One region of the Colwellia sp. 6M3 genome, then DNA from elsewhere that is predicted to be linked to it. Evidence: predicted binding sites of a transcription regulator. Region 1 holds the regulator's gene; each other region holds the start of a gene.
The links. The regulator MetJ, encoded in region 1, represses methionine synthesis genes. The targets are predictions, from matches to a motif close to TAGACGTCTAGACGTCTA.

Region 1 (6,917 bases):
GCTGAGACCAGCCAAGATCTATCACTCGCTTATAGTCCTGGTGTTGCTGAACCTGTTCGTGCTATTGCTGAGAACCCTGACGATGTCTATAAATATACCGGTAAAGGTAATACGGTTGCTGTTATTACTAACGGTACGGCAATTTTAGGTCTAGGTAACTTAGGTCCAATGGCCGCTAAACCGGTGATGGAAGGTAAAGCATTATTATTTAAACGTTTTGCTGGTATTAATTCTTTTGATATTGAAGTAAAACACAAAACGGTTGAGGACTTTATTAGCACAGTAGCAAATATCGCTGACAGCTTTGGTGGTATTAACTTAGAAGACATTAAAGCACCTGAATGTTTTGTCATTGAAAAAGCGTTAATTGAACGTTGTAAAGTACCCGTGTTTCACGACGACCAACATGGCACTGCTATTGTCACCGCAGCAGGTATGATCAACGCGTTAGAAATTCAAGGTAAAGAATTGCGACACGCTAACATTGTTTGTATGGGCGCAGGTGCGGCAGCAATTGCTTGTATGGAGTTGTTGATTAAATGTGGCGCACAACGTGAAAAAATTTATATGCTCGACACGAAAGGCGTTATTCATACCCGTCGTGACGATTTAAATGAATATAAAAAATTATTTGCTAATAATACCGATAAACGTACTTTAGTAGAAGCTATTGATGGTGCAGACGTATTCGTTGGCGTATCTGGCCCTAATGTATTATCGGCAGAACATGTCAAGCTGATGGCTGCTAACCCCGTGATATTTGCTTGTTCAAACCCAGATCCTGAAATTAAACCAGAACTTGCTTTGGCAACGCGCGATGATTTAATTATCGCTACGGGTCGTTCAGACTATCCTAACCAAGTAAACAACGTACTTTGTTTCCCATTTATTTTCCGTGGCGCTTTAGATGTGCGCGCACGAACTATTAATGACGAAATGAAAATAGCTGCTGTGCATGCTATTCGTACCTTGGCGAAAGAAGTCGTGCCGGCTGAAGTGCTTGCCGCTAGTGGTACTGAAAGCTTAAGCTTCGGTAAAGATTATATTATTCCTAAGCCAATGGACTCGCGCTTACGTTCAGCTGTAGCTATTGCAGTTGCGCAAGCCGCCGTTGATTCAGGTGTTGCAGCACTAGAGATGCCTGAAAACTATAACGGTTAGTTATTTAGGTAGCTAAAAGCAAGATAGGGTGTCGGTATTGGCACTACAAATTAGGCGTCACATTGACGTCTTTTTTGATTTTAAAAGCTTATTAAATACAGACAATGGATTTCTTTGGTTTTTGAAAACTATTTATCAACAACTTTAGAATAATATGTATGCTGAAAAAAACTCCAGAGTAAATTCACAAGCAAGGCAGTTGAGCAGAGTATATGACAAAAGCAATTAAACAACGCATATCTAACATTGCCTTAGTGGTTGAAAATTACGATGATGCAATTGAATTTTATACCCAAAAGCTAAACTTCGAACTCATTGAAAATACCGACTTGGGCGGCGGGAAACGCTGGGTACAAATTTCGCCTCCTAACGCTGAAGGGACTAATATATTATTGGCGAAAGCGAGTAATGAGCAGCAGCAACAATCAATTGGTAACCAGGCCGGCGGACGAGTTTTTTTATTTCTACAAACCAATGATTTTTGGCGAGACTATGAATACATGAAAAGCCAAGGTGTTGAGTTTACAGAACAGCCAAGGGTTGAGGAATATGGCACAGTAGTCGTGTTTAAGGACTTATACGGAACGAAGTGGGATTTACTGCAATTGAATGATGCAACTTGGTATATTTAAAAAATGAATTTCACTAGTAAATACTTCAGATAATAAAAAAAGGCGCTTTAAGCGCCTTTTGTCATTTATAAACCTAATAGTTTATATCCCATTAATCTTCTGTTTCTTCTTCCATGTCAGTTTCGTATTCACTAAAGTCAGTTACACCTTGTGCTTCTAACGCTCTGCGAACACTTGCTGGTAATTTTTGTGTGTTGTCTTTAGCCAAATCACTATCGTCAGGTAACGGTTGGCCAGTAAATGCGTGTAAAAACGCTTCACATAATAGTTCACTGTTGGTTGCATGGCGCAAGTTATTTACTTGTCGGCGTGTACGTTCATCAGTTAGTACTTTTAACACACGTAAAGGGATAGACACGGTTATTTTTTTTACTTGCTCACTTTTTTTGCCGTGTTCGGCGTAAGGGTTAATATACTCGCCATTCCACTCTGCCATGAATATTCCTCTATGCTTAATTAATTGCGATAAACTTAGAAATTGCTGTTCTGGTGTACCAGTTTGCGATAAGTTTTATCTTACTAGCTGATTTTACTGGTTGTGGGGCGTGAGTCAATAACGAATGTGTAGAAGTTTAGATGTCTAAAGTTCTTGACCGCACACTTTAAAGCGTTTAGATTGATAGACGTCCAAACATCTATATAGAAAATATCCAATCTGGAGTTCACATGAGCGAGAAAAAAATAGCCACTACCGCTGTTCGAGCCGGTATAAACAGTGACCAACACCATGGCGCTGTTATTCCAGCTCTTCATCTTTCAAGTACCTATGCATTGAAAGGTTTCAATGAAAAGCGTCAGTTTGACTATTCACGTACGGGTAATCCAACACGCGCAACATTTGCCCGTGCTATTGCTGAATTGGAACAAGGTGCGGTTGGTATTGTCACTAGTACAGGTATGTCAGCCGTTCATCTTATTTGCCAGTTGCTTAATACCGAAGACACAGTAGTGATCCCTCATGATTGTTACGGGGGCAGTTTTCGATTATTTACGCACCTGGCCAAACGTGGTCAATTTAAATTAGTGGTTGTTGATCAAAACGATCAAACGGCATTAAGCGAAGCGCTTGCCAAAAAACCTAAGTTAGTCTTACTTGAGTCTCCTAGTAATCCACTTTTACGTTTGGTCGACATTGCCGCGATAACCATACAAGCCCATAACGTAGGCGCTTTAGTCGCTGTTGATAACACCTTTTTATCACCAGCGTTACAGCAACCACTCTTGTTAGGCGCTGATATTGTTTTTCACTCAACAACTAAATATATCAACGGTCATAGTGATGTCGTTGGCGGCGTTTTAGTTGCCAAAGAACAAGCATTAGGTGAAGAGCTTGCTTGGTGGGCAAACTGTATCGGCATAACAGGCTCAGCATTCGACAGTTACTTAGCTTTACGTGGCTTAAAGACCTTACCTATTCGGATGAAACAACATCAAATTAACGCTAATGCTGTCGCAGCGTTTTTGCAACAGCATTCAGCGGTAGAACGAGTATATTTTCCAGGCTTGAGCGATCACCCACAACATGAATTAGCTAAAAAGCAGCAATATGATTTTGGCGCTATGATGAGCTTTGAGATTAAAGGGGGCGTTGAAGCGGTGAAAGTATTGTTCGATAAATTAAAGTTTTTCACCCTTGCTCAATCATTAGGTGGTGTTGAAAGCTTGATCAGTCATCCATCCACCATGACTCACGCGGGTATGGAGATTGAAGCACAATTGGCTGCTGGTATAACTCAGTCATTAATACGACTTTCTGTGGGTATTGAAGATATCGAAGATATGATCGATGACCTTTCGCAAGCACTTGATGCAAGCCAAGCCTAAATCCGTTATTCAAAAGTTGGCCAATCCGTGTATTTGGTCGACCTTGATATAAGCGTATTAAAAATAATTTAAAAGTGGTGTGACAATATCAGTCAGCCTGCGGTAATAAAATGATTGATCCTAATGTAGCGGAAACGCCTAATTTGGCAAATAATAAATTGGTAAAAATTGCTAGTAATGTGCATAAATTCGGAGGCAGTAGCTTAGCCACCAGTGCATGTATTGAACGTGTAGTGGATATTATTCGTCAGCATTGCCAGATAAACGACATTGTAGTGGTATCTGCCAACGGTAGTACTACAGATGCATTGTTTGATATCTATCAGCGAGCTGTTGAACTAAAAGATGCGACTTTGCTAAGTGCTGAATACAATAAAGAAAATAATGAATTAGTAACGTTACGTGAGCAATTACTTGCCGCGCTTGCTGATTTAAATACTGTGCAAGCCACATTAATTGATGAGCTTTTAAATACCAGCAGTGCTGTCAGACTTAATGGTTTATTAAGTGATGAAATTGCAGACAGCACAAAAAAATTAATCAATGACCCTATAAGTTATCAAAATGACTTATTAGCCTTTGGTGAAGTATGGTCAGCACGTTTATTGTCAGCGGTATTAAGCGAAAGTGTTTGCCCAAGTTATATGTTAGATGCGAGGGATTTCTTGCTACTTCAAGATGAAAAAAATTGCACCATTGACTATAGCGTAAGTGAAACTGCATTCTCTGCGCTTCGCCAACAGAATAAATTAGTGATTGTAACAGGCTACATCGCACGTAATAAACAACAGCAAACGTGTACATTGGGGCGTAACGGTAGTGATTATTCGGCCACAATAATGGCAGCATTGTCACAAGCGAGAAATGTTACGCTTTGGACTGATGTTGATGGTATTTATAGCGCCGATCCTCGCATTGTACCTTCAGCGAGAAAACTACACCGTTTGCCTAATGCTGTAGCTAATGAACTTGGTCGTTTGGGTAATCCTGTTTTACATGCAAAAACCTTACAACCATTAACCAATCATAATACCCACCTACATGTTGCGAGCAGCTTTGCACCTGATATTAGCGGTAGTGAAATAGGCAAGTTTGGTCAAATAGCAAAGCAAGAGCTTTCGGTGACCAGTTTAAACGATTTAATATTAGCAAAGTCTGCTAGTTTTTTAGCCAAGTCAGGTGAGTTAGCGGCCAGTGAATTTTCACCGGTTTGTTATAACCTTGACGAAGGCTACATAGTTGTACCACAGGCACAACAAAAGTCGGTTAGCCAGTGGCTAGCAAGCCATGACACAGAAGTAACCTTTAAACCAGTGGCGATTATAGCTATTGTGGGTCATAGCGTGGCAAAGCAAGGAGATATGCGCGCTAGGTTTAAAAGAGCGCTAAAACATCAGCCCACTTTACATTTTTTACATTCTTTTAATGAGCATAGTTATATTGCGATATTACCTGAGATTTGCTCGAGTGAAGTGCTCAATAATGTTCATGCAGATATGACAAAAGACGCTAAAAACATAGCATTGGTAGTTGCTGGTTTAGGCAATATTGGTCAACGCTTTTTAACCATGTTACCTAAACAAATTGCACGTGTTTCAGGCTTAGAAAATGTTCATTTAGTTGGCTTGGTTGGCGCCAGTAAAGCGTTAATAAATACCGATGGTATAGATGTAGCCAATGCGCTTGAACATTATCAACAACAAGCACAGCAATATGATAGTGAACAATTATTAGCGTGGTTAACCAGTCACCCATACGATGAATTGATTATTGTTGATATTACACCTAGTGAAGCTTTCAGCCACTTGTACCAAGAGTTTTTTAACCGTGGCATACATGTCATTGGTGCGAATAAATGGGCTGCTTCTTCAAGTACAGAAAACTATCGACAATTACTGACAACTGCAGATAAAAACAACAGTATTTGGCTTGGAAATACGACGGTTGGTGCAGGCTTACCTATTAATTCAACTATTAAAGAGCTACTTAATAGTGGTGACAAAATTTCAGAAATTTCTGGCATATTTTCTGGCACGTTATCTTGGCTATTTCAGTATTACGATGGTTTGACACCATTTTCAACGCTGCTTAATGATGCGTTATCACAAGGTATTACAGAGCCAGATCCTCGAGAAGATTTATCAGGTAGAGATGTTCAACGTAAACTTTTAATACTCGCGCGTGCTGCTGGCTTTGAGTTATCGTTAACAGATATCGACTGCCAAAGCTTAGTACCAGAACCGCTGCGTGATATCTCATTAACCGAGTTTCTTACACGAACAGCTGAGCTTGACGAGATGTTTTTATCGCGCTTAAAACAGGCACAAGAGAAAGCTTGTGTTATTCGTTATGTAGCAAGGTTTATAAGCGACAATGGTCAGGTTGTTGCAAAGGTGAGTTTGGAAGAGTTGAGTGAAACAGATGCCTTCTCGCAGTTAACACCGTGCGATAACGTATTTCAAATTAAGAGTGAATGGTATCAGGAAAATGCGTTGATTATTCGTGGTCCAGGTGCAGGTCGTGATGTAACCGCTGGTGGCATTCATGCCGATTTGGTTACTATTTGCCAACAATTAAACCATCGTCATCAGCAAGTTAAGATCAAAGGTTTAAATTGAGGTTTAAATTGAGGTTTAAATTAAAGACTTAAATTAGAGGTCTAGACTAAGTATTTTAATTTTGACTCATTAAAAAATTGTTAGCGATAAAAAAATATTGATTGGCTTTAACTCAACCAATCAATATTTTATTGATACATCTAATTATAGTTGCTGTTAACTATGTATTAAAAAGATTTACCTATGCTAAATACTAGGTTTTCGTCACTTGTAGAGCCGGCTAATTCTTTTGAGTTAGATACAATAGCAATACCAACATCGAAACCTGAAACTTCAGTACCGTAACCTACTTCGATGTAATCACCATCAAAGTCTTTACCCCAAGTACCGTAAATAGCATAAAAACCTTCATGCTCAACAGTAGCCGATAAGAAGTCGTAGTCTTGATCTGGACCATTTTCAACTTCCCACTCACCGACGTTATAAGTCAGTGAGAACATATCGTAGCTTAAACCTAAGTTGATTTCGTTATATGAGGTATCAAAATCACCCGTGTATTGGTATGAAGTAAAACCAACGCTATAGCCTAGACCACTGTCTAGCTCTCCGCCGTAGCCACCATAAATATCAACTTCTAAACCGTCTTGAACGTCCGCCGCCCAAGTTCCAAGATAAAAGCCACTATTTTCATAATCAATACCGGCACTAGCTGAGGCTGTGTCTGTTTGTACAATACCACGGA
Region 2 (11,779 bases), on a different contig from region 1:
TTTCGGTATGAAAAGGGCAGCAAGCTTGGTAATTTTTACCTGCTTTTTTTAAAGGTACGCGAGAATCTATTAATTCGACTATATCGGCACGTGCCAATAGGTCATCAATAAATTGTCGAGGGATCATACCAGCCATAAATACCATTACTTCTATTTAAAATACTATTTTTACACAATTAATATTGGGAGAATAGTAACTTTATGTATGCTAGTTAAAATAAAACCGCGAGGCCAAAGCTGTCGCGGTTTATATTCAGAATGAACAGTGAAGTTCAAAATGGAAGATTAACTAACTGTTTAAAACTTTTCGAATTTGACCGCTAACAGCGCCCATATCCGCTTTGCCTTGCATTTGCGGTTTTAACACCGCCATTACTTTACCCATATCAGCCATTGAGGCTGCACCGGTATCGGCAATCGCTTTTGTAATCAGTTGGTTAATTTCATCTGCAGATAATGGTTGAGGTAGAAAATCTTCTAATGCGACGATTTCAGCAGCTTCTTTAGCTGCTAATTCTTCGCGACCACCTTCAGTAAACATTTTGATAGACTCTTTGCGTTGTTTAACCATTTTAGTTAACAAAACAATGATATTGTCGTCGGTTGCTTCTGTATTGTGATCGATTTCTGCCTGCTTTATCGCAGATAGTGCCATACGAATTACGCCAAGACGAAGTTTGTCTTTGGCACGCATGGCATTTTTCATTTCATCTTTAAGTTGGCTAAGTAGACTCATAGTTAGTATACGCTTAAGTTAACTCAGTTGGCTTAGGATTTACTAAGGTATTCTTAGTACATGCGAACGCGACGAGCGTTCTCACGAGAAACTTTTTTAGCTGCACGTTTTACTGCTGCTGCTTTTTTACGCTTACGTTCCCAAGTTGGCTTTTCGTAAGATTCGCGACGGCGAACTTCTGAAAGGATACCTGCTTTTTCACATGAACGTTTGAAACGACGTAGTGCAACGTCAAATGGTTCGTTTTCTCTTACTTTAATTACTGGCATGTACTGTTTTACCTTAGTTAGAATCTATATTAAATCGGTGTCTGATTTCAGCCACATGGCCTCATCTTCACCCACTCTATTAAAAATTGGTGACGTATTCTAATGCGAAGCATGTGGTAATGTAAAGTAGTAATAAATTTTTCACCTATATCTGTACCAATTGTTGCCTGTATATAACTCGTTTTGGGCGATATTCATTATTAAGGTATCTTTTATACGCTATAAATTGAAAGTTGCTAAGTGCATAGGTAAAATCAGCGGCTATATAACGACTGATTTTTTAATTAACTTTCAGTCGGCTTCTAATGTTGATGAAACAATTCTAGGTAAAGTAAAACTATGCGAATTTTAGGGATTGAAACCTCTTGTGATGAAACCGGTATTGCAATTTATGATGACGGTGAAGGCAATTTACCTGAGGGTATAGTTGCGCATAGGCTTTATAGTCAAATTGCGGTTCATGCAGATTATGGTGGAGTAGTGCCAGAATTAGCATCACGCGATCACGTTCGCAAAACTATTCCATTAATAAAACAAGTATTGGCAGACGCTAATTTAACGCCAGCTGATTTAGATGGTGTTGCTTATACAGCAGGGCCAGGTTTAGTGGGGGCTTTATTAGTTGGTTGTTCAATAGGTCGAAGCTTGGCTTATGGTTGGGATTTACCTGCTGTTCCTGTTCATCATATGGAAGGGCATTTATTAGCGCCGATGTTGGAAGAAAATGTTCCTGAGTTTCCCTTTGTCGCCTTATTAGTGTCGGGCGGTCACACCATGTTAGTGCGTGTTGACGGTATTGGTCATTATGAGTTATTGGGGGAATCTGTGGATGACGCAGCAGGCGAAGCTTTTGATAAAACAGCTAAATTGCTTGGGCTGGATTATCCAGGAGGCCCTGTATTAGCTAAAATGGCAGAAAGTGGACGCAAAGGTCGTTATAAATTTCCACGACCAATGACTGATAGGCCTGGATTAGATTTTAGCTTCAGCGGATTAAAAACTTCAGCAGCAAATACTATTCGCAAAGAAGAAAAAGAACCGTTAACACCTGAGCAAAAAGCGCAAACCCAAGCTGATATTGCTTATGCCTTTCAAGAAGCTGTAGTTGATACGTTAGCAATTAAATGCAAACGGGCATTAAAACAATGTGATTTAAATCGCTTAGTTATTGCTGGTGGTGTCAGTGCAAATAGCGCTTTAAGAGAAAAGTTGTCAGAGATAACGAAAAAGTTAGGGGGAGAAGTTTTTTACCCTAGACCAGAGTTTTGTACTGATAATGGTGCGATGATCGCTTACGCAGGTTTACAACGTTTAAAATCGGGTGTTGATACTGACTTAACGTTTAAAGCAACTCCGCGTTGGCCGCTCGATACGTTAGAGCCAATTTAATCGGACTGACGATATTATTTTTTAGTAAAAGATATTTTTGATTCTGAACCCTGTATAAGTCTGATTATATTTTCTTTATGTCGAAATATAATCAGCGCAGATAACATTAAAACAGGAAAGACATAAATAGGTTTTAATAACCAAGTGTATAAGGGTGCCATTGATACGGTCACAATGGCAGCTAAGCTTGAATAACGCGTGGTTTTAGCGACAATTAGCCATGTTAATATAAGCAAGCCACCTAAATCCAAACCAATAGGTAACAACACACCAAAGGCAGTCGCCACCGCTTTACCACCTTCGAAATTAAAAAATATCGGATACATGTGCCCTAAGCAAGCGGCAACAGCAATGATTCCCAAATATACAGGATCTAAGCCTAGAAAGTAGCCGCCCCATACTGGTAAAGTTCCTTTTAGTATGTCAAAAATTAGCACAGAGGCCGCGACATACTTATTGCTAATACGTAGAACGTTAGTTGCGCCAGGGTTTTTGGAACCGGAAGTTCGAGGGTCGGGTAAGCTCAAAAGTTTACAAAGTAAAATGGCACTCGAAATTGAACCTACTAGGTAGGCCATAACAACCATTAAAAATGTAACAAGTAAACTAATGATATTCAGTTCCTTTCAAAGTAAGCGGTAAAAATAGCCAACTCTTTTTATCTTTTTGTCATTGTAGCGTGTTGTTTACTAGTTTTTCTAGACCTGCACAGGTAAACTCGCCATTTATTTTGTAAAGTAAGTTATGGCGATTGTTTGTACTATCTCATGAAACGCCATTAGATAAATAAGGTTTGAGTGTGGATAAAGTCTATATTGAAGGGTTAACCTTTCAAACAACCATTGGTTTTTACGCATGGGAAAAAGAAATTAAACAAACACTTGTTATAGATTTAGCGATGGGTTGGAATACGGCTGAAGCTGCAAAAAATGACGAATTATCTAAAACACTTGATTATGCCGCAATCTCTGAAGCAATAGTCGAGTTCGCGAACGCTAATCCCGTTGATTTAATTGAAACGCTTGCCGAACGAATTGCTGAGTTTCTTATCGCTAATTATCAAATTCCTTGGTTACGATTAAAATTAATGAAACCAAATGCCGTGCATAATGCCACTACAGTAGGTGTTGAGATAGAGCGTGTTTCACAGAAACTTGATCAAATAATGTAATGGCTGAAATTTATATTTCACTTGGCAGTAACATTAACCGCCAACATCATATAGAACAAGGACTTAATGCTCTAAGCGATACTTTTGGTGTACTTACACTGTCTTCGTTATTTGAAAGTGAAGCTGTTGGTTTTGCCGGAAAAGCATTTTACAATATGGTCGTTGGTGTTGAAACACAGTACAGCTTAGATGAGGTTGCCGCGATATTACGCAAAATAGAGTTTGCTAATGGCCGAAGCCAAGACGCTAAAAAGTTTAGTCCGCGTACGTTAGATTTAGACTTATTACTTTATGATAATGTTATTGCTAATGCGCCTGCACAAATACCTCGTGAAGAAATCAATAAAAATGCCTTCGTATTATGGCCACTGGCGGAAATCGCGGGGCAGCTAGTTCACCCTATTATTGGGCAGTGTTATCGTGAGTTATGGCAGCAATACGATAAAAGTCTTCAACAGTTAAAAGTAGTGCCTTTAGTTTGGGCCGAAAAAAATAAGGGAATATAAGTTTTATGAGTACAGTAGAAGTTTTTATTTTAGCGTTAATCCAAGGTTTAACCGAGTTTTTACCTATTTCTAGTTCAGCACACTTAATTCTACCGTCAGCTGTTTTAGGCTGGAAAGATCAAGGCTTAGCATTTGATGTTGCTGTACATGTTGGTACTTTATTAGCGGTAGTGCTTTATTTTCGAAAAGAAGTTGGCAGCATGGCTGTTGCTTGGTTTGGTACGTTGAAAGGCGAACGAGATAATTTTGATGGCAAGTTAGCTTGGTGGATTATATTTGCCACTATTCCAGCAGGCTTGTTTGGGTTATTGGGTAAAGACTTCATTGAAGAACACTTACGCAGTGCTCTTGTGATTGCGGCTACTACATTATTGTTTGGTTTTTTACTTGGCTTTGCAGACTTTAAAGCTAAACAAAATAAAACCATTGAAAATTTAGGTTTTAAAGGCGCTATGCTTATTGGTTTGGCTCAAGCAATCGCTTTAATTCCAGGTACATCTCGCTCGGGTATCACTATGACTATCGGCTTAATGTTAGGCTTAAGCCGTGAAAATGCAGCGCGCTTTTCTTTTCTATTATCAATTCCTGCGATTGCCATGGCAGGTAGCTATTTAACTCTAAAGCTAATTCTAGAAGCTGGTAGTGTTGATTGGGCAGCTATGGGGTTAGGGAGTGCTTTAGCATTTGTGAGTGCATATGCGTGTATTCATTATTTCCTTATCATGGTGAATAAAATAGGCATGATGCCATTTGTAATCTATCGCTTAGTTTTGGGTGCTGGTCTGCTTTGGTTTGTACTGTAAACGTTGTTACAATATGATAAATAAAAAACGCGCTTTGGCGCGTTTTTGCTATAAATCTATAAAGTAGTGCATTAGAACTAATCTAAACTTTGTAGCTATAGCAAACGTATTATTACATTAGTCTTATTAATATTAACGCTAGCTTTAAAAAGTAGAGTCTAATATTAAACTAATAACAAGTGAGAATTTTGATGGATTTGTCTTTAACTGAAGAACAAATAATGATTCAAGATATGGCAAGAAAGTTTGCCGATAGTGAATTAGCACCTGTAGCAGCAAAGCTTGATGAAACAACGGATCAAGCATTGTTTTTGAAAAACTTAGCTAAACTTAATGAGTTAGGTTTTATGGGGCTAAATATCAAAGCTGAATATGGTGGTGTTGAAGCAGGAACCGTCGCTTTTAGCTTAGCCATTACTGAAATAGCACGTGCTTGTGCCTCAACCGCGGTAACAACATCGGTAACCAATATGGTGGCAGAAGTTATTCAAGCGGTAGGTAATGAAGAACAGAAAAATAAATATTTGCCAAAAATTTGTAGCGGTGAATATCGCGCCGGTGGTTTTTGTTTAACTGAAGCTACGGCAGGATCAGACCCTGCGGGCATGAAAACACAAGCGGTTAAAGATGGCGATGACTATATTATTAATGGCAGTAAGCTTTATATAACCAGTGGTTCGTTTGCTGATGTTTTTGTTGTTTGGGCGGTTACCGATCCTGCCGCTAAAAAAGGTAAAGGTATTTCGTGTTTTATCGTTGAAGCGAGCACCGACGGTATCACCATTGGCAAAGCAGAAGAAAAGATGGGACAAAAAGCATCACCGACCAATGAAGTGCACTTTAATAATTGTCGTGTGCCTGCATCGGCGATGATGGGCGCAGAAAATAAAGGTTTTGGCGTCGCTGTTGGAGAGCTTGCAGGTGGTAGAATTGGTATTGGTTCATTAGCATTAGGTGTGGGACTTGCCGCGCTCGATTATGCGAAAGCGTATATTGTAGATCGTAAGCAATTTGGTCAATCACTTTCAAACTTTCAAGGGTTACAGTGGAAGTTAGCAGAGCGCTATACCGAAATGGAAGCTGCGCGATTGTTACTGATGCAAGCGGCATATACTAAAGACCAAGGTCAGCCCTTTGGTATGGCAGCGTCAATGGCGAAATTATTTGCTACAGAAAATGCCAATAAAGCCTGTTACGATGCTTTACAGTTAATGGGTGGGGCAGGTTATGTAAAAGAATACCCACTTGAGCGTATGGCGCGTGATGTGCGTGTAACTTCGATATATGAAGGTACCAGTGAAATTCAGAAAGTGATTATAGCCCGCGAATTATTGCAAAACGTTTAAATTATTGTCGCTGCTGAATAAAAGTTAAACGCTCTGAACCTGCCTACAACGCTTGAAAACTAAGCGTGGGAAAGAGCGTTAGATAATAACTGAATATAAAACTAATATACAAAACTGAATGAGTAAAAATTATAAGACCTAAGCGCCAATTTGAGCAATGAGTCGCTTAGCTTTATTTACAAAGCTTGGATCTTGGAATAATTGGCTAATTTTTTCTAGACCTAGCTGTTCTATATTTGTTTGCACATACATGAAATCTACGCTGCTTAATGCATCAAGACCATTGTTTTCACTCTGAAAAATATCTCTAACCTCTTCAAATGCAATTAAATCACCTAGTCGACAAGATAAATAGCAAAGCAAAGTATTTTGAGCTTCTTCAAGCGGCATAGCACTGATGAGTTTGTTATTCACTAAAGGGATTAGGCTGTTACCAATTCCGTCAACAATCGACTTGGGCAATTGCCATTGCTCTGCTAAAGCCTTACCTATTACCGATGAGTTTACATCTAATGTTATTTGTCCATTTTGTACTCTTTCAAACAATGACGTTTGATTTAAGTAAGTACTGGCTATTGATGGCTTGTAAGAGAGCATTGTCATATCGCCCAAGCTCATTAGCAGGCACAAGGTAGATAATTCAGCGGCATTCTCTTTGTCTAAATGTTTAGCGAGTAAAAATACTAAAGAACTTGCGAGATAGCTTGAGACCCATATTTTCTTATAAGCAGCCGCTTGCGCTTCGTCTTTGAATGACAAACTTTGTTGTAAAATAAATTGTATAGCGATATTTCTTACTGCGGTTGCGCCCATAAATACAATAGCATGATGAATACTTTCAATGGGTTGTTGCAAAGAAAAAAGTGAGGAGTTAACCGTGTTAAGTATTTTGGCAGTCATTTCTGCATCTGATTTGATCAGAGTGATTAGCTCTTTAGCTTCAAGCTCGCTTTTGGTTAAACTTAACAATAAGGGGTTTGGCTGGCGGCAGCATTGACTCATTTCATTAATATTTTGTTGCTGCTTACGATTAAGAATATCAAAAGGCAGTAATGTAAAATTCAAAAAGTCATTTGAATTATGCGCTAAGTTATTTACCCCACTATTTTCCTCTGGAATAAGGCGTACTGGCATCTGAATGGGAGATGATATGCTACGTATGTTAGCTGCTGGTGATTGACTTCGTTTAGCGACAATATTTTGAGTGCGACTAATTCTTCTATTGCCTTTTCCTCGTTTTAAATACCATAAAAGAGAGGTAACAATGACGATAACTATAACAAACATTTCTAATGACATTTTACGGCTTATTTAATAATAAAATTCCTATAAATTATGAACTTATTAAGTATTAAGGTCAAATGTAATACACGTCACTTATTTGACTTTGCGGTAACCTCGATAACATTATTAGCTAAGCTGTTTAAAATAGTTTAAGAGCAAGTGTAGAGCCGCATGATAAAACTTATAAACTTAGGTTTTAATCATACAGCTGTTACGCGCACTTATTTATAGTCTGTGCTTACAATAAATATTTAGCACATTTGCTTGCATCTTTAGGGTTTGACCCCACTTAAAAATATATGTCTTTATTATTGGAACTGCATTAATGGCAAATTCTATTGCGATTACCTTAGAAAATTTTCAGCAAGTTATTCTCGAAGAATCAAAAACTAAACTTGTACTGGTTGATTTTTGGGCTCAGCAAATACCAGAAAGTGTTGAATTGCGAGATAAATTAGCTATAGCATTAACCCATGTTGGCGATACTATTTTGTATGCAACGGTTGACTGTGAAACTCAAGGGCAAATTGCTCAACAGTTTGGTATTCAAGGTTTACCCACCGCTATTTTAGTACAAGACGGTCAACCGCTTGATGGGTTGACTGGACCACAAACTGATGAAAGTATTAGTGAATTTTTGGCGAAATATTTACCAAAAGAGCAAGACTCTTTATTAGCTCAAGCAAATGAGTTAGTAGCAGAAAATAAAATTGCTGAGGCATTGCCTGTTATTAGCCAAGCTTACCAACTCGACAATGAACGCGCTGATATTAAGTTAGTATTGGCCAATGTTTATATTCAAACAGGTAAAGTCGAAGAAGCAGAAATTTTGCTCAATAGCATAAAAATGATTGATCAAGATAGCGATTATAAATCGTTAGTGGCGAAGTTGGAGCTTGCGAATCAAGCGGCAGATTCTCCTGAAATTCAAGCGCTTGAGCAACAATTACAAAACGATCCGGATAATATTGAATTACAGCAAAAACTAGCTGCGCAATACAGCCAAGTTAATCGTAATGATGAAGCGTTGTCGATACTGTTTTTATTAGTACAAAAAGATGGCGCAGATATGACCAGTAAAGATTTATTGTTAGATGTGCTGAAATCATTGCCAGATGGTGATGCGCTAGCAACAAAATACAGACGTAAGCTATACACCTTAATGTATTAACACTCAGGTGTTTATTTAAGTTAGGTAAATAAAGTTAATAATGCTCAAAAAAACGCATAACAATTTATTGTTATGCGTTTTTTTATTCATCATGTTTGCTAAAGAGGGGGCGTAATTTGTAAAGTCGTTGCTATTAACTCGCTTGAGCTATTAAGTTTTCATCTTTTAATAAATAAGAAAACTCATGTAAAAATTTTTGTATCTTTTTCGCAACCACTAACTGGCAGTATTTGTTTTCAGGGTTGTTAGTAAAATAGTCTTGATGGTAACTTTCTGCACTATAAAAATTATTGGCGGCTTTTACAGAGGTAACTATAGGTTGATCAAAGGCTTTTTCATCAGTTAACTCAGCAATTCGCGCTATCGCTATTTCTTGCTGAACTGGGTTATGGAACAAAATAGTTGAGCGATATTGACTACCAATGTCATCACCTTGGCGATTGATCGTTGTAGGATCATGTATAGCAAAAAATACCGTTAAAATTTGCTCTACACTTAATAGCTCTGGATAAAAGTTGATTTGCACCACTTCTGCGTGATTACTAGTACCGCTGCAAACCTGCTCATAGCTTGGATTGATAATGTCGCCATCGGCATAACCACTTTTTACTAAATCAACGCCTTTTATGCGAGCAAAAATATTTTCAATACACCAAAAACAGCCTGCGCCTAATGTTATTGTTTCGATGCTCATTTATCTAATCCTCGGAAAATTTTCTTGGTGAAATAAATCATTTTGTTAATACATGAGACGTTTAGACGTCTATATATTTAACTTTTGTAAAAGATAGCACTCAGACGTTTAGATGTCTATATGTTTTATTCACTAATTTTAAATACTAGCCGCTAAAAAATAGGATAATTGATAAGTTACTTAATAAAGTATTGAAGTGAGAGATATTCATAAAAAAATAGGGAGTAATAAGCTTTATGATTAGCATATTAAATCACAAAGTTTCGTTGCGTGTTTTAAGAGAGAAGGTGAAAATACTCTGGCAATTTAATGCCTTCGTCACTGATTAAAAAAGTCTAATTAAAAAGTAAGTCTGATTTAAAAAACGAGTCAAAGTAAAGTGCTGTTGAAGTTGGCCTAGTGCTTTTTAATAAACACTAGGCTCATTACATACACCACAAAGGGGCTAATCTGAGGTTAAGTTAAAAGCAACATGTTGATGAAAGCGTAAGGTTAATTCATCTTTTTCAGTGGGAAGCTCTAATTCTGTAGCTAATAGGCGCATGGCTTGCTCTATTTGATTAACAAATTTCGCATAGTTTTGCTCTTCACCATTCTCAGAATGGGCAACAAAGACAAACTGTACATTATCAACCAATTCAGCTGCTTGCCATCGGCTAACAATGCCACAAGGACTTTGGTTTGGGTTGTAGCCTAACATTTGCAATTCTCCAACTTTGGATACTAAATCATGCAAACTGTGTCGCACAATAGGGACTAATCCGTTCGCAATCAGGGCGCCATTATTTAAGTTAAAACGTTTTGCGACTAAAGAAAAAGTATCGGTTAAGTAAGTGTATATTGGGTTGTAGGGATCTTTGGCTGTGGGATCAATATCTACTAATTGAGAAATTCTATGATCGAGTGTTAAGTCGATAATGGCATAAGTGATAGACGCTGTATTTTCAGCTAGAGCAACATTTTCACTTGCATACCTTTGGCCGATAGGCCTGAATTTATGTGCCGTACTTGTATTGCAGCCTTTGTTTTTAGCAAAAATGTCATAGGTTAAGTGTTGGTGGTCGCGCATACGTATTTCTTTGAGCGGGAGTTTTATTTGCTGAGCAAATTTTTTCAGTAAAGCTTTTACGCGTTGATGAAAAGCGGCAGCACCAAGCCTGATATCTGTTCCTGACGCTAAAAATACTAAGGTTATTTTTTTTGTTCTAATATTGGCATCAAAGAAGGAGTTTTGTAATACATGCTGATTTGGATCGTAATAGAAGATGATTTGCTGCTTTGTTTGCCATTGATGCATTTCTTGGCTATAACGCACTCTGACCAATTTATTGTTGGCGACCAGTATGCTGTTTTTAATCTCGCTTTCGTTACTTAGGGTAAATAATATTTTCGCTAGCGTTTGATAACAGTCATAATAATTGCTGCTGCCATCTTTAGCTATTTGTATGGGTAACTCTGCAAGCAGTTGATCTGTTAAAGCAAATTCAGCCAAGATATACTGATTGTCGCGCGAACTTGCCGGTATATAAGCTTTTGCTGCAGCGTTACGTTTCCTAACTATTGACATCACAATTCCTTGTCTCAATTTTAGGTACCACATTGATACCGATTCATTAAATATGAGTTGGATTATAAGCCGTAGATGTGACATTTTTATGTCAATGAATCAGCGAAACTGAAATAGTAAATAACATTTGGAGGCTCGCTTGAGCAGACGAAATATATGTCGATAGAGGATAAAGCAGAGCTAGTTGCTGCAATAAATCAGATCATGCCATTCGGAAAGTACAGCGGCCGAAAGTTACTACAATTACCTGAGCCATATTTGGTTTGGTTTCATGCTAAGGGTTTACCTGAAGGAAAACTTGGCGAGCAGTTGGCACTTATTTATGAAGTAAAACTTAATGGCTTAGAAGATATGTTAAGACCCTTATTGCGAAGTTAAGCGATTAAATTATAGTAAATTTAAATACAAAAAATCGCGGTATTAATTTTTTGTTGAGCAAACGGGGCATTTTTTCTGTTTTGTTAAGGTAAATTGTTGCCATGAATTATTCAAGCCATCGAAAATATTTAATTGATTGGTTGCGACCGTATGGCCGGTTAAAAACTTAATGGCTTGCAAGGCTTGCATACCGCCGATAATGGCGAGAATTGGTCCTAATATCCCTAAAGTTTGACAATTATTATCAGGTGCTTTTTTGTCGGCTGGAAATAAGCATTGATAACATGCACTGTCGGGTATGTTTGGATTTACAAACATATGTTGTCCGTCAAAACCGGTTGCTGCGCCAATAATTAACGGCTTTTTATGTTCAATACATTTTTGATTGATTAAATAACGCGTAGTGATGTTATCAGTACAATCAAGCACTAAGTCGACAAGGGGGAAATAGTAGTCGGCTAACTC
Region 3 (11,779 bases), on a different contig from region 1:
TGTACTTTTTATGACGGCAACGTTACAAGAAGGCGGTTTAGGCATAACTATCGCATCAGCTACTGCTATTTATGGTTTATATACCGGTACTGTTTATTTTATGGGTCTTCCCGGCGGTTGGATAGCTGATAGATTACTTGGTGGCCAGAAAGCGGTTTGGTATGGTGGTATTATCATCATGTTCGGCCACATAGTTTTAGCTATTCCAAATGAAAAAACATTCTTTATTGGCTTGATTTTAGTTATTTTGGGTACCGGATTATTAAAACCAAATATTGGCGCTATGGTAGGCCAATTATATAGTGAAAATGATAAACGTCGTGACAGTGGTTATGCCATTTATTATATGGGCATTAACTTAGGCTCTTTCATTGGTTATTTAATTTGTGGTTATTTAGCGTCTGATTTTGGTTGGCACTACGCTTTTGGTGCTGCTGCAATTGGTATGGCTGCAGGTTTGATTCAATACAAAATCACTACACCTAAATTAGAAGGTGTAGGTTCAAAGCCAGTAGCGCCTTTATCAGCAAAAGGCCAACGTAATAGTTGGACCATTATTGTTGCCTCACTCGTTGCCATTGCTATTGTTACAGTATTAACATTTCAAGGTGTTATCGTTATAGACCCTATTGCCACAGCGCAATATGTTGCCATAGCATTTACTTTAATTTTTGTTGTTTATTATGCAGTTATTTACTTTTGTAGTGATTTAACAGGTAACGAAAAGAAAAAACTTTGGGCACTATTATTAATTTGTATTGCTTCTGCCTGTTTCTGGTCTGGCTTTGAACAAGCAGGGTCTTCAATGAACTTATTCGCACGTGATTATACTGACCGTATGATAGGTTCTTTTGAAATACCAACAGCATGGTTTCAGTTCTCAAACTCAATGTTTATCGTTTTGCTTTCACCTTTTTTCGCTGCATTTTGGATTAAGTTAGGCCAAAGAATGGTTACACCTGCATACGGCATTAAATGTGCTGCTGGTTTAATTATTATGGCGAGTGGATTTATTGTTATGTTTTTTGCAGCACAATATGCGGCAAGTGGCTTACAAGTAGCTCCAGGTTGGTTAATAACAACTTACTTCCTTCACACGGTTGGTGAATTATGTTTAAGCCCAATCGCGCTAAGTGCTGTAAGTAAATTATCGCCAAGAAGATTTGCCGGCCAAATGATGGGTGTGTTTGTTTTAACTTATTCAATTGGTAATATTATTTCTGGCTTACTTGCGGGTAATTATGATCCTAATAACGTTGAACAAATTCCAGCGTTATATATCCAAATCAGCCTATTTAGTATTGGTATTGGTATTGTAATTTTGCTTGTAGGTTTGAAATCAAGATTCTGGGAAGCGCTTAAAACAGAAGAAGATGATTCAACAGCACCGAACGCAGGAAACAACGGTACAACCACTACAGCATAGTTTTTCTCAATAATAATGCTTAAAAATAGCCAACAATTTGTTGGCTATTTTTTTGTCTGAAAAAAATGCACTTTAAATTTATTATCGTCGTTTTAGCACTGCCCTCATTTTCGTGACGATGCAGCCCCTAATTAACTGAACAGATAACACACGCTAATCCGAAATTTCATCTTAATAAAACTATTTAAAACACCTAAAAGCATCAGTAAATATAAGTAATTAATTCCGAGTTGTAACAATATACCCATAAGGGGCTATTTCCTTTTGCAGCTGTTTCTTGTACGTTGTGCTTTAGCCTATTATTTTGACGCCGTATCAGTTTAACTTAAGAAAAACGCGATTAATTATGACCACACGAAATCAAATAAGACAATTGATCAGGACCAAACGCCAAAACCTCAGTCATATTGATCAAAAAGAATTATCAGGTGATTTACTCACCCAATTAACACAAAGAACCGATGTGCTAACAGCTAAAAATATTGCCGTTTATTTAGCAAACGATGGTGAACTTGACCCTATGTTATTTATACACTGGTGCTGGCAGCAAAATAAAAATATTTATTTACCTGTTATTCATCCCTTTAGTCCTGGGAATTTATTATTTCTGCATTATCATCAAAATAGTGAAATGCAATCAAATAAGTACGGAATTTTAGAGCCTAAACTTGACGTTCGACTAATTAAAAGTATCAACGATATCGATATTATTTTCACCCCACTAGTGGCTTTTGACCTAACAGGTAATCGCTTAGGTATGGGAGGCGGGTTTTACGATAGAACCTTATCAGCTTGGTTTAAGCACTATCGCTATGTGGATGAAGAGAAAAATGCGTACGAAAGAAAGTTAACTAAGCCCTACCCTATTGGTCTGGCACATGACATTCAATTAATAGACGCAATTCCCTCTCAGCTCTGGGATATTCCGCTACCAGAAATAGTAACTCCGACTAGACAATATAAATTCGACATACATAAATAAACGCTAACTTAGTTAATACTGTTGTTATAATAGTGGCAATTGTAGTTAGCCTTCAGTTGTCATAATGATTATTTTAAACTTTATTGAACTGGGCACTATATTTTACTAACAACTGACAGTTAATAACTTCTAACTTATTTAAATACAGGCTAATTATGACTCAAGATGAAATGAAAAAAGCGGCAGCAATAAAAGCCCTAGACTATATCAAAGCGGATACGATTGTTGGTGTAGGTACGGGCTCAACAGTTAACCACTTCATAGACGCGCTTGCGACTATTAAAGGGAGCATTATCGGCGCAGTGTCTAGCTCTGACGGCTCAACTGAGCGCTTGAAATCATACGGCATTGAAGTATTTGATCTTAATAACGTTGATGGTATTGATGTTTATGTTGATGGTGCTGATGAAATTAATCCTCATATGCATATGATTAAAGGTGGTGGTGCTGCCCTAACCCGCGAGAAAATAGTTGCTGCAGTTGCTAAGACCTTCGTGTGTATTGCTGATGATACGAAACAAGTGCCTATGCTAGGTCGGTTTCCATTGCCTGTTGAAGTGATTCCTATGGCACGTAGTTATGTTGCCAGAGAGTTAGTTAAGTTAGGTGGCGATCCTGAATATCGTCAAGGCGTTGTTACTGACAATGGTAATGTGATCCTTGATGTGCATAATTTAGAAATACTCGACCCTAAAGCGTTAGAGAATAGTATTAATGCTATCGCAGGAGTCGTTACTAATGGCTTGTTCGCTAATCGTCCTGCCGACGTATTAATTATCGGCACACCAGACGGTGCAAAAATAGTAAAATAACACTTTAGAGTTTATGCCCTATATGATAGTTTAGGTATCTAGCCATCTAAACGCTTATTTAATTAAGTTTAAAATAAGTAAATTTTTGATCCAGAGAAGATTAACAACCATGAGCAATAATTCATTAGCGAAAGACAAAATTAAAATATTACTTTTAGAAGGCGTTCATCAAAGCGCTTTGGAAGAGCTTAAGAATAAAGGCTATTCTAATATTGAATATATTAAAACCTCACTTTCTGAAGCTGAGCTTATTAAGAAAATTGCTAATGTACATTTTATTGGCATACGTTCTCGCACAGATTTAAACGCAAAAGTGTTAAGCCATGCTAAAAAGCTTGTTGCTATTGGTTGTTTTTGTATTGGTACAAACCAGGTCGATAAAGCGGCAGCACAATCATTAGGTATTCCGGTATTTAACGCACCATTTTCAAATACCCGCTCTGTTGCTGAGTTAGTGTTAGGTGAAACGTTATTATTATTGCGCGGTATTCCTGAAAAAAGTGCTCAAGCACATCGTGGTGTTTGGAATAAGTCTGCCGCGGGTTCAGTTGAAGCTAGAGGTAAAACTTTAGGTATTATTGGCTATGGTCATATCGGCATGCAATTAGGCATACTTGCAGAAACGTTAGGTATGAGAGTACGCTTTTTTGATATCGAAACTAAGCTACCTTTAGGCAATGCCAGCCAAGCTCCTACCATGACTTCATTATTAAAAGAAGCCGACGTTATTAGCTTACATGTTCCTGAAACACCGCAAACAAAAAACATGATGGGCGCTGCAGAATTTGAAGTGATGAAAGACGGCGTTATATTTATTAATGCTTCTCGTGGCACTGTTGTTGATATCGATGCGTTAGCAGAGGCTTTAAGCAGTAAAAAAGTGGCCGGTGCAGCCATTGATGTATTCCCGATTGAACCTAAAGGCAACGATGAAGAATTTGTTAGCCCATTGCGCGCTTTTGACAACGTTATTTTAACGCCTCATATTGGTGGTAGCACTAAAGAAGCACAAGAAAACATTGGTCTTGAAGTAGCAAGCAAGCTGGCTAAATATTCAGATAATGGCTCTACGTTATCTGCGGTTAACTTCCCTGAAGTATCACTTCCTGGACACATTGGTACTAGCCGCTTATTGCACATTCATCACAATAAGCCAGGCGTGTTGACACAAATCAACCAAATGTTTGCCAAGCATAATATCAATATCGCTGCTCAGTATTTACAAACTGCCGACCAAATTGGTTATGTAGTTATTGATATTGAAGTTGAAAGTCGCGAGTTAGCGTTAAAAGAGTTAAAACAAATTGAAGCGACAATTAGAGTTAGACTTTTAAACTAGCTCTATCGCTAATATTAATGTGAATATGCATGTGCATGTGAATACTAAATCGTAAAAGCCAAAGCCTATAAGCTTTGGTTTTTTTTTAGCAATGTGTGCGGTTAGACAATATGCTTTTTGAAGATTAGAGCTTAGGGTGTGATTTTACTAGCATCGAACAATGTTCGACTTATAAACCGAATGACAAGCCAAGTTATAGGCTTAACTACAAAAATACGCACTGATAAGAATAATTGAAGGGGAAAGTTTTAACTTTAGTAGAAAATAACCATCATACAGGCCCAAGCGGCAATACCTGCGACAATATCGTCAAGCATAATACCAAAGCCACCATGACAGTTTTTATCGATATAAGAGATGGGCCATGGCTTTAAAATATCAAAAAATCGAAATAACACGAAACCTATCAGTAGCGTTTGCCAAGTTACTGGCATTAAAAACATGGTGATCAACAAGCCTACAAATTCGTCCCAAACTATCGCGCCATGATCAGGCACGCCAGCATCTTCGGCAGCTTTACCACAAATGTAAATTCCGGCGATACTCATAACAATTAACAACGACAAATAAATTGGATTACTTAACGGTGCCATCAATAAAAACAATGGTACTGCCGCTAAAGTACCAAAAGTGCCCGGTGCTTTAGGTGCTAAACCACTACCAAAGCCCAATGCCAGAAAATGCACAGGATTTGATAGACGAAAGTTTGCCGTAGATTTTGTCATATTCAGTCTTTGTTGCGAGAGAAATGTTCGAAACTTTTAGCGTGCAGTGTTACAGGTTTACTGTTTAGAGTCGTCGTGATTTTTTCACTACGGTTGATCTGACCAATACAGGTAATCGTGTTACTGGTATTAGCTAAAGCTGTTTCCATGCCTACTTTGTTATCTTCAGAAACCGTAAATAACAGTTCGTAGTCATCGCCACCAGCTAAGGTCATTTCATACGCTTTTTCTAAACCAACAGTGTCACGCAAAGCATTCGAAATAGGTAAATCGTCTAAAACAATATTAGCGCCTACTTTAGATGCTTTACAAATATGGCCTAAATCTGCAATTAAACCGTCAGATAAATCGATTGCTGAACTTGCGTACCCGCGAAGTGCTTGTCCGGCAAGAATTCTCGGTGTTGGAAAATCTAAGCTGCGTTGTACACTTTCTCTATATTCAGGGGCTACATTCACCTCTTTGAATATATGTTTAAGCGCTAATGCTGCATCACCTATTTCACCCGTGACATATATCCAATCACCGGCTTTGGCTCCTGCACGTGTAAGGTGCTTATCTTTTGGTACTAAACCCTGTGCAGTAAGTGTAATGCTCAAAGGGCCTTGTGTGGTGTCTCCACCCACTAATTGCACGTTATAAAATTCGCACAACTCAAACACACCTTGGCAAAATTCTTCTACCCACTTCACATCAACTTCTGGCAATGTAATTGCCAGAGAAATCCAAGTAGGTTCAGCGCCCATGGCGGCTAGGTCAGATAAGTTTACCGCTATCGATTTATGACCGATAGCTCGTGCGCTAGTCTCATGTGGAAAGTGCACGCCGGCAACTAGGGTATCTGTGGTAATTGCAATATTTTGACGCTCAGAAGGGCTGACTATGGCGCAGTCATCTCCGATCCCGAGTACAACATCCTTGCGTTTAATCGTTTGCTCACTAAAGAAGCGCTTGATCAATTCAAACTCTTTCATATTACAACCAAATTTTGACTATTCGTTCGGGCGAACAAGCTTAACGACTTTGTCTAACACACCGTTCACAAACTTATGACTATCGTCAGCAGCGAATGATTTTGCTAATTCAATGGCTTCGTTGATAATGACACGATAAGGCACATCTAAGCATTGAGTTAGTTCATATACCGCAACACGTAGAACCGCTTTTTCAACATGGTCAACATCCGCTAATGGGCGATCAACATGTGGTGCTATGTTATCATCAATACTGCTAACATTGGCTGTTACACCAGTAAACAATTGTTGAAAATAAGGAATGTCGAAACGACGCGCACTGTTCTCAGTCAAAAAATTTAATTCGATTTCAGAAACGTTATTTTGGCTTAGCTGCCAAGAGTAGACAGCTTGTACTGCCAATTCTCTGGCTTTTCTTCTAGGTGTTGGTTTCACAATAGTATCCTGTTATAACTTATCGAGCACATTAACCATTTCTAATGCACTTAACGCTGCTTCAGCGCCTTTGTTGCCTACTTTCAGGCCAGCACGATCAATAGCTTGTTCAATAGTATCTGTAGTAATAACACCAAATGCCACGGGTAAAGTATATTCCATTGCTACTTGTGCTAAACCTTTATTACACTCGCCTGCAACAAAATCAAAATGAGGCGTTCCACCACGGATAACAGCGCCAATAGCAATAATGCCATCGAATCCGCCTTTCGCAGCGATTTTTTTAGCTGCTACTGGCAGCTCATATGCACCAGGAACACGAATAACAGTAATATCGTTATCTGCAACATTTCCATGGCGTTTAAGTGCATCTACTGCACCTTCAAGTAAACTTTCAACAACAAAACTGTTAAAACGAGAGACTACAATGGCGAATTTCTTACCGGTTGCATCAAAGTTAGCTTCTATGACATTCATTTAAAAATCACCTACTGATAAAAATTTCGGCAATTCTAGCAAATTGCACGCCACTGAGGAACTCGTTTTGACAAATTTATACAAAATTAAACCGCTAAACTTGCTGTTTCACTTTGAGTAGCAGCACTTTAATCTGATTAAACTATTTTATTTGCTCGTGGCACATTAAGCGCCATTTTTGTATCATAGTGATATCTATACTTTACGTGCATATAATTAAAATTTTATGACTATTTATTTTTCTTCAAATAAAATACCGGCCTTGCATGAATTTAGCTTACATCAGCGACAAGCTATTTTAAGCTTGGCACAGGCTAAAATGTCTGCACCTGAAAAATTTATACTAAACATTATTAAGTTATCGTTATTGATACCACCATTTCTGTTTATTGCTAATTTACAAGGCTTTGCATTAGCAGCATCGGTGGCCGTTGTGTTAATAGCCTACTTTGCCTTATTAAGACCTATAATGTTGTATTTCGCACAAAAACATCTTGATAAAGCAATTGCCCAATACAAAAAAAGCGAACATTAGTTCGCTTTTTTCTTCTTTATTTTACTATAGATAAAACTACATTCCTTCTAGCTCTTCTAGGTAAGCGTCAATATTTTCTTCTTCTGCTTGGTCCACTTCGATAGGCGGATTACCATCGTGAACTTTAAATTCCATATTTTGGAAATAGGCATTTTTAACAAACTCGTACGGGTCTATTGCATCTTTTAGAATGCCTTCTTGATCTGCAAACGAAGCTCTAGCTTCCAAACCAATAATACCTGCACGCAACAAGTTAGGCCAAAAATCGATAATGGCAAGTGGCCAGTAATAGCTATCAACAAAGTCACCCACTTCTTCACGTACCGACGAAGGACCTAATGCGGGTACCATTAAAAATGGTCCGTCGCCAACTCCGTAACTGCCGAGTACTTCACCAAATTCTTCTTCTTTGCGATTCCAGCCAAAATCACTTGCTGGGTCGAAAAACCCTAATAACCCTATGGTCGAGTTTAAAACAAAACGACCCGTTGATTTAGCCGCCTCGGTGAACTTTGCTTGTAACAAATGATTGATGATAGTTGAAGGTTCGTTCAAGTTCAGCGCCATGTTGTAAACACCTGAACGTAAATCCGTTGGCATATATTCCACATAACCTTGAGAAGCAGGTTTGAAAACATACTTATCGGCATAATCCCATGTGAAGGTCCAAAAAGGACGGTTTATGGCTTCGAGCGGATCTTTTGGATCAGATACGGATTGTTCTGACGAGGGTGTTGTCGAACATGCGGTTAAAAATAAAGTAAATATTATCATTAACAAAATCTGGAAATTAAATGTCGCCTTCTTGTTCAAAGCAACTTTTTTTGATCTGTTCACTACAGGATCCTTGTTAGCTAACCGATAGTAAAATTAATAACGGTTAAAATAGAAATATTTTTAAAGGCTTGAGTTTATCACGACAACATTAAAATTTTCATTTAAAAATGTAAATTTAATCGCAACTGACAATAACCAGTAAATAAGCACAGCAGTGTGAGTTGATGTAGAAGACAAGTACAAAGTAACTAAGTACTTAGCTACTTAGCTACTTTTTGGCGATGTATCGACAGTAACATTTCAGCTTCTGCTCTAGGTATTTCGCATTCACGCATAATTTCAGCGATGTCTGCGCCAAGTTCAACCAATTTTTGAGCGCGTGTGTATAGCTTATCTTCTGGTTGTTGATGGAGAAGTTTTTCTATGGTCTCAGCTTGAGCACTAAATTGCTCTTGAGCCACTTTTATACGGTGCTCTAGTTGTTTGCTAACTTGTTCATTTTCTAACTGGGTGTCATTACATTGTTGTTGGGTAGCTTCTAATGCCGACTGATTACTCGCAAGCAGATTTTGTAATTCTATCAGCTGTATTTCTTGGCTTTGTACCTGTTGCTGCAAATTCTGAATTTGCTGAGAAAAGCGATTTTTAAGCGCCAATAACAACATGGCAACAAGCATCACAATGGCAAATGCGATTAAACTTATCAGGTTAGCAGGAATATTTTCCATAAGACTATTGGCTTCACTAGAAATTAAAGCCTGCATTAGCAGGCTTATGAGCTATCGTTAGAATTGTTTTAATTCATCCCATTCGTCATCAGACAGCAGTTTATTTAAATCGACTAAAATAAGTAGTTCACCTTCTCGGTTAGAAACACCTTGAATAAACTTCGCACTTTCATCGTTACCTACATTAGGCGCTACATCTATTTCTGATGCTCGTAAGTAAACCACTTCGGCAACACTATCAACTAAAATGCCAATGACTTGGGTATCCGCTTCAATGATCACAATACGCGTATTATCTGTTATTTCAGCAGATTCAAGCCCAAACCTTGCTCGGGTATCAATAACGGTTACAACATTACCACGAAGATTTATAATACCCATAACATACATAGGTGCGCCTGGCACTGGTGCTATTTCGGTGTAGCGCAATACTTCTTGTACTTGCATTACGTTAATACCGTAGGTTTCGCTACCAAGTTTGAAGGTTACCCATTGTAGTACTTCATCATTAATGTCTACACGTTCACTTGCATTGCGTCTTTCATCAGACATTCTGCTGACCTCTTTAAATTTCTGTTTTACTAAAGTACTTATGCACTAAGTATACTGGCAAGATTAAATTCATCAATTAATCTTACTTTATATTTGCGTTATATTTGCGCCTTTTTCCAATAACTTAATTAAGGAATCAACATCTAACAGTGCGCACATACGATTTTTAACTAATCCGGCAAGCCAAGGACGCTTGTTTGGGGTATCTAACCATTTAACATCTTCTTGCTTAAGCGTTACCGTATCAACCAACTTTTCAGCCGATAAGCCCCATTCTGAATTATTAAGCATAATAATGTATTGATAATTAAGTGCTGAAAGTAGTGCTTGGTCGCATTTTTCTGGCATTACCCAAAGCGCAGTATCAACCACGTTAATTTTTTCTTCTCTATGCAGCATAACGCCTTTAAACCAATCAGGCTTACCCATAAGTGGCGTAGTTTTATTATTGCTGTGTATACCGCCTAATTCAACTAATGGCACAGCGATAATTAATCCAGCAACTTCGAAAAACATAGCCTGAAAGTCACCTTGACGATAACTCAGCGGTTTACTGTCAGCAAAGCCCCCTAAGCTTTTACGTGTTTTAATTTCATTAACATTAGCTTTAACCGCTGCTAATGTGGGTTCATTAGTGATTGTTTTCGACTGTATTTCTGACGACTTATTCTTTGACGAAATGGGCTCAACGTCTATATCTTCTGAAGCTTTAGTTTCAACCTGCGTTTTTTCAAGTAAACTTTTATTGGCCGCCTTTGCTGAGCTTAGTGGTTTAGCCTCTTCTTGTGCTGCAACTTGCAATAAATTGGCATTATTAAGTAAGCTCTCAAGTGGCTGTGCTTGTTTTTCTTTAACGGGTAACGTAGCTTTTTCTTTAACTTGCCGCGCTGGTTGTGGCTCCACTTCTTCTGTAAGCAATTCTGACAAATAGCTTTGCATTAATTTTTTACTAGCAGCTAAAGACTTTGACATGGGCTTACTTACTCTGTGTAGTTAAGTTAACTAAATAGGTTAATAAATCTCGATAAGCTATGACACCACGAGATTTCGCAGCATAGTCAGAAGGCACTTTTTGAGCGTTACTGGCATTTCTAAAATTAGTATCGATCGGAATGACTGCCGACCAAACATCTTCACCATATAATGTTAGCAGTTTTTGATAAGTTAATATCGACGCTTTTGTGCGTTTATCAAACATAGTAGGCACAATAGTATATTTAAAGCCTGAGGGCTGCTGCGCTTGCATAATATCTAACGTTTTCATCATACGATCTAAACCCTTTAGCGCTAGAAACTCGGTTTGAACCGGAACAATAATTCTATCACTGGCGGCTAAGGCATTAACCATAAGTACCCCTAACACAGGAGGACAATCGATTAATACATAGTCATATTCGCTATCAATTGCACGTAAAGCTTTTTTAAGTACTAAGCCCATACCGCCTTTATTACCAAGTGCGCGATCAAGTGTTGCTAACCCCATGGTTGCCGGCAATATATCAATATTGTCATAACTCGATGGACAAAGGCTTTGCATTATTTGCTCTTTGCTCGCTACTTGCATAAACAAGTCATACACACTCAGTTCCAAGTCTTCCGACTCAATACCAAAATAATAACTTAATGATGCATGCGGGTCGGTATCAACAAGCAGAACACGATGGCCTTGTTCTGCTAATAATCCAGCCAAGGCGATAGTGGTAGTTGTTTTGCCTACCCCGCCTTTTTGATTTGCAACTGTCCAAACTACCAAGTGTAATTCCTATTATTCATCATCTTTATTTTCCGGCGGGTTAGTGACTTCAGGGTTATTAGTCTCCGCTCTTGTTGTAATACGAATACCACCATTTTCCAGCCTAATAATACGAATTTCATCATCAACATCATCAGTATTAATGTTTTTTATCGCTTCTACGTCTTGTACTGAAATAGTTGGTGTCGCCAATAAATTGGCTTTTTCGAGACCATACTTAGAAATAGCAATAACAACACGACGGTTTTTTGCTCTTCCAGTGGC

Region 2: msrA (peptide-methionine (S)-S-oxide reductase MsrA) is a predicted target of MetJ. The motif match lies at 9,424-9,441, and genes of this name have one in related genera.
Region 3: serA (phosphoglycerate dehydrogenase) is a predicted target of MetJ. The motif match lies at 3,260-3,277, and genes of this name have one in related genera.

The regions. Positions count from the first base shown of each region.
Region 1 is NZ_JACGWF010000135.1:223-7,139, forward strand. Features, by position in the region: gene H4J50_RS17955 (malic enzyme-like NAD(P)-binding protein) at 1-1,161, shown strand, start outside; gene H4J50_RS17960 (VOC family protein) at 1,374-1,793, shown strand; gene metJ (met regulon transcriptional regulator MetJ) at 1,885-2,229, opposite strand; gene metB (cystathionine gamma-synthase) at 2,460-3,617, shown strand; gene metL (bifunctional aspartate kinase/homoserine dehydrogenase II) at 3,728-6,235, shown strand; gene H4J50_RS17980 (TorF family putative porin) at 6,403-6,917, opposite strand, start outside.
Region 2 is NZ_JACGWF010000004.1:46,513-58,291, forward strand. Features, by position in the region: gene dnaG (DNA primase) at 1-136, opposite strand, end outside; gene H4J50_RS01805 (GatB/YqeY domain-containing protein) at 290-736, opposite strand; gene rpsU (30S ribosomal protein S21) at 790-1,005, opposite strand; gene tsaD (tRNA (adenosine(37)-N6)-threonylcarbamoyltransferase complex transferase subunit TsaD) at 1,345-2,394, shown strand; gene plsY (glycerol-3-phosphate 1-O-acyltransferase PlsY) at 2,409-3,005, opposite strand; gene folB (dihydroneopterin aldolase) at 3,194-3,565, shown strand; gene folK (2-amino-4-hydroxy-6-hydroxymethyldihydropteridine diphosphokinase) at 3,565-4,071, shown strand; gene H4J50_RS01835 (undecaprenyl-diphosphate phosphatase) at 4,077-4,874, shown strand; gene H4J50_RS01840 (acyl-CoA dehydrogenase family protein) at 5,066-6,220, shown strand; gene H4J50_RS01845 (HDOD domain-containing protein) at 6,359-7,519, opposite strand; gene H4J50_RS01850 (tetratricopeptide repeat protein) at 7,830-8,675, shown strand; gene msrA (peptide-methionine (S)-S-oxide reductase MsrA) at 8,809-9,369, opposite strand; gene H4J50_RS01860 (DUF3083 family protein) at 9,815-10,936, opposite strand; gene H4J50_RS01865 (DUF3820 family protein) at 11,093-11,314, shown strand; gene H4J50_RS01870 (HesA/MoeB/ThiF family protein) at 11,357-11,779, opposite strand, start outside.
Region 3 is NZ_JACGWF010000055.1:420-12,198, forward strand. Features, by position in the region: gene H4J50_RS12360 (peptide MFS transporter) at 1-1,426, shown strand, start outside; gene H4J50_RS12365 (5-formyltetrahydrofolate cyclo-ligase) at 1,773-2,408, shown strand; gene rpiA (ribose-5-phosphate isomerase RpiA) at 2,564-3,220, shown strand; gene serA (phosphoglycerate dehydrogenase) at 3,330-4,559, shown strand; gene H4J50_RS12380 (phosphatidylglycerophosphatase A) at 4,814-5,284, opposite strand; gene thiL (thiamine-phosphate kinase) at 5,287-6,258, opposite strand; gene nusB (transcription antitermination factor NusB) at 6,277-6,693, opposite strand; gene ribE (6,7-dimethyl-8-ribityllumazine synthase) at 6,706-7,170, opposite strand; gene H4J50_RS12400 (DUF6170 family protein) at 7,397-7,705, shown strand; gene H4J50_RS12405 (VacJ family lipoprotein) at 7,742-8,542, opposite strand; gene H4J50_RS12410 (DUF2802 domain-containing protein) at 8,743-9,246, opposite strand; gene H4J50_RS12415 (chemotaxis protein CheW) at 9,268-9,762, opposite strand; gene H4J50_RS12420 (chemotaxis protein CheW) at 9,850-10,734, opposite strand; gene H4J50_RS12425 (ParA family protein) at 10,739-11,515, opposite strand; gene H4J50_RS12430 (flagellar motor protein MotB) at 11,528-11,779, opposite strand, start outside.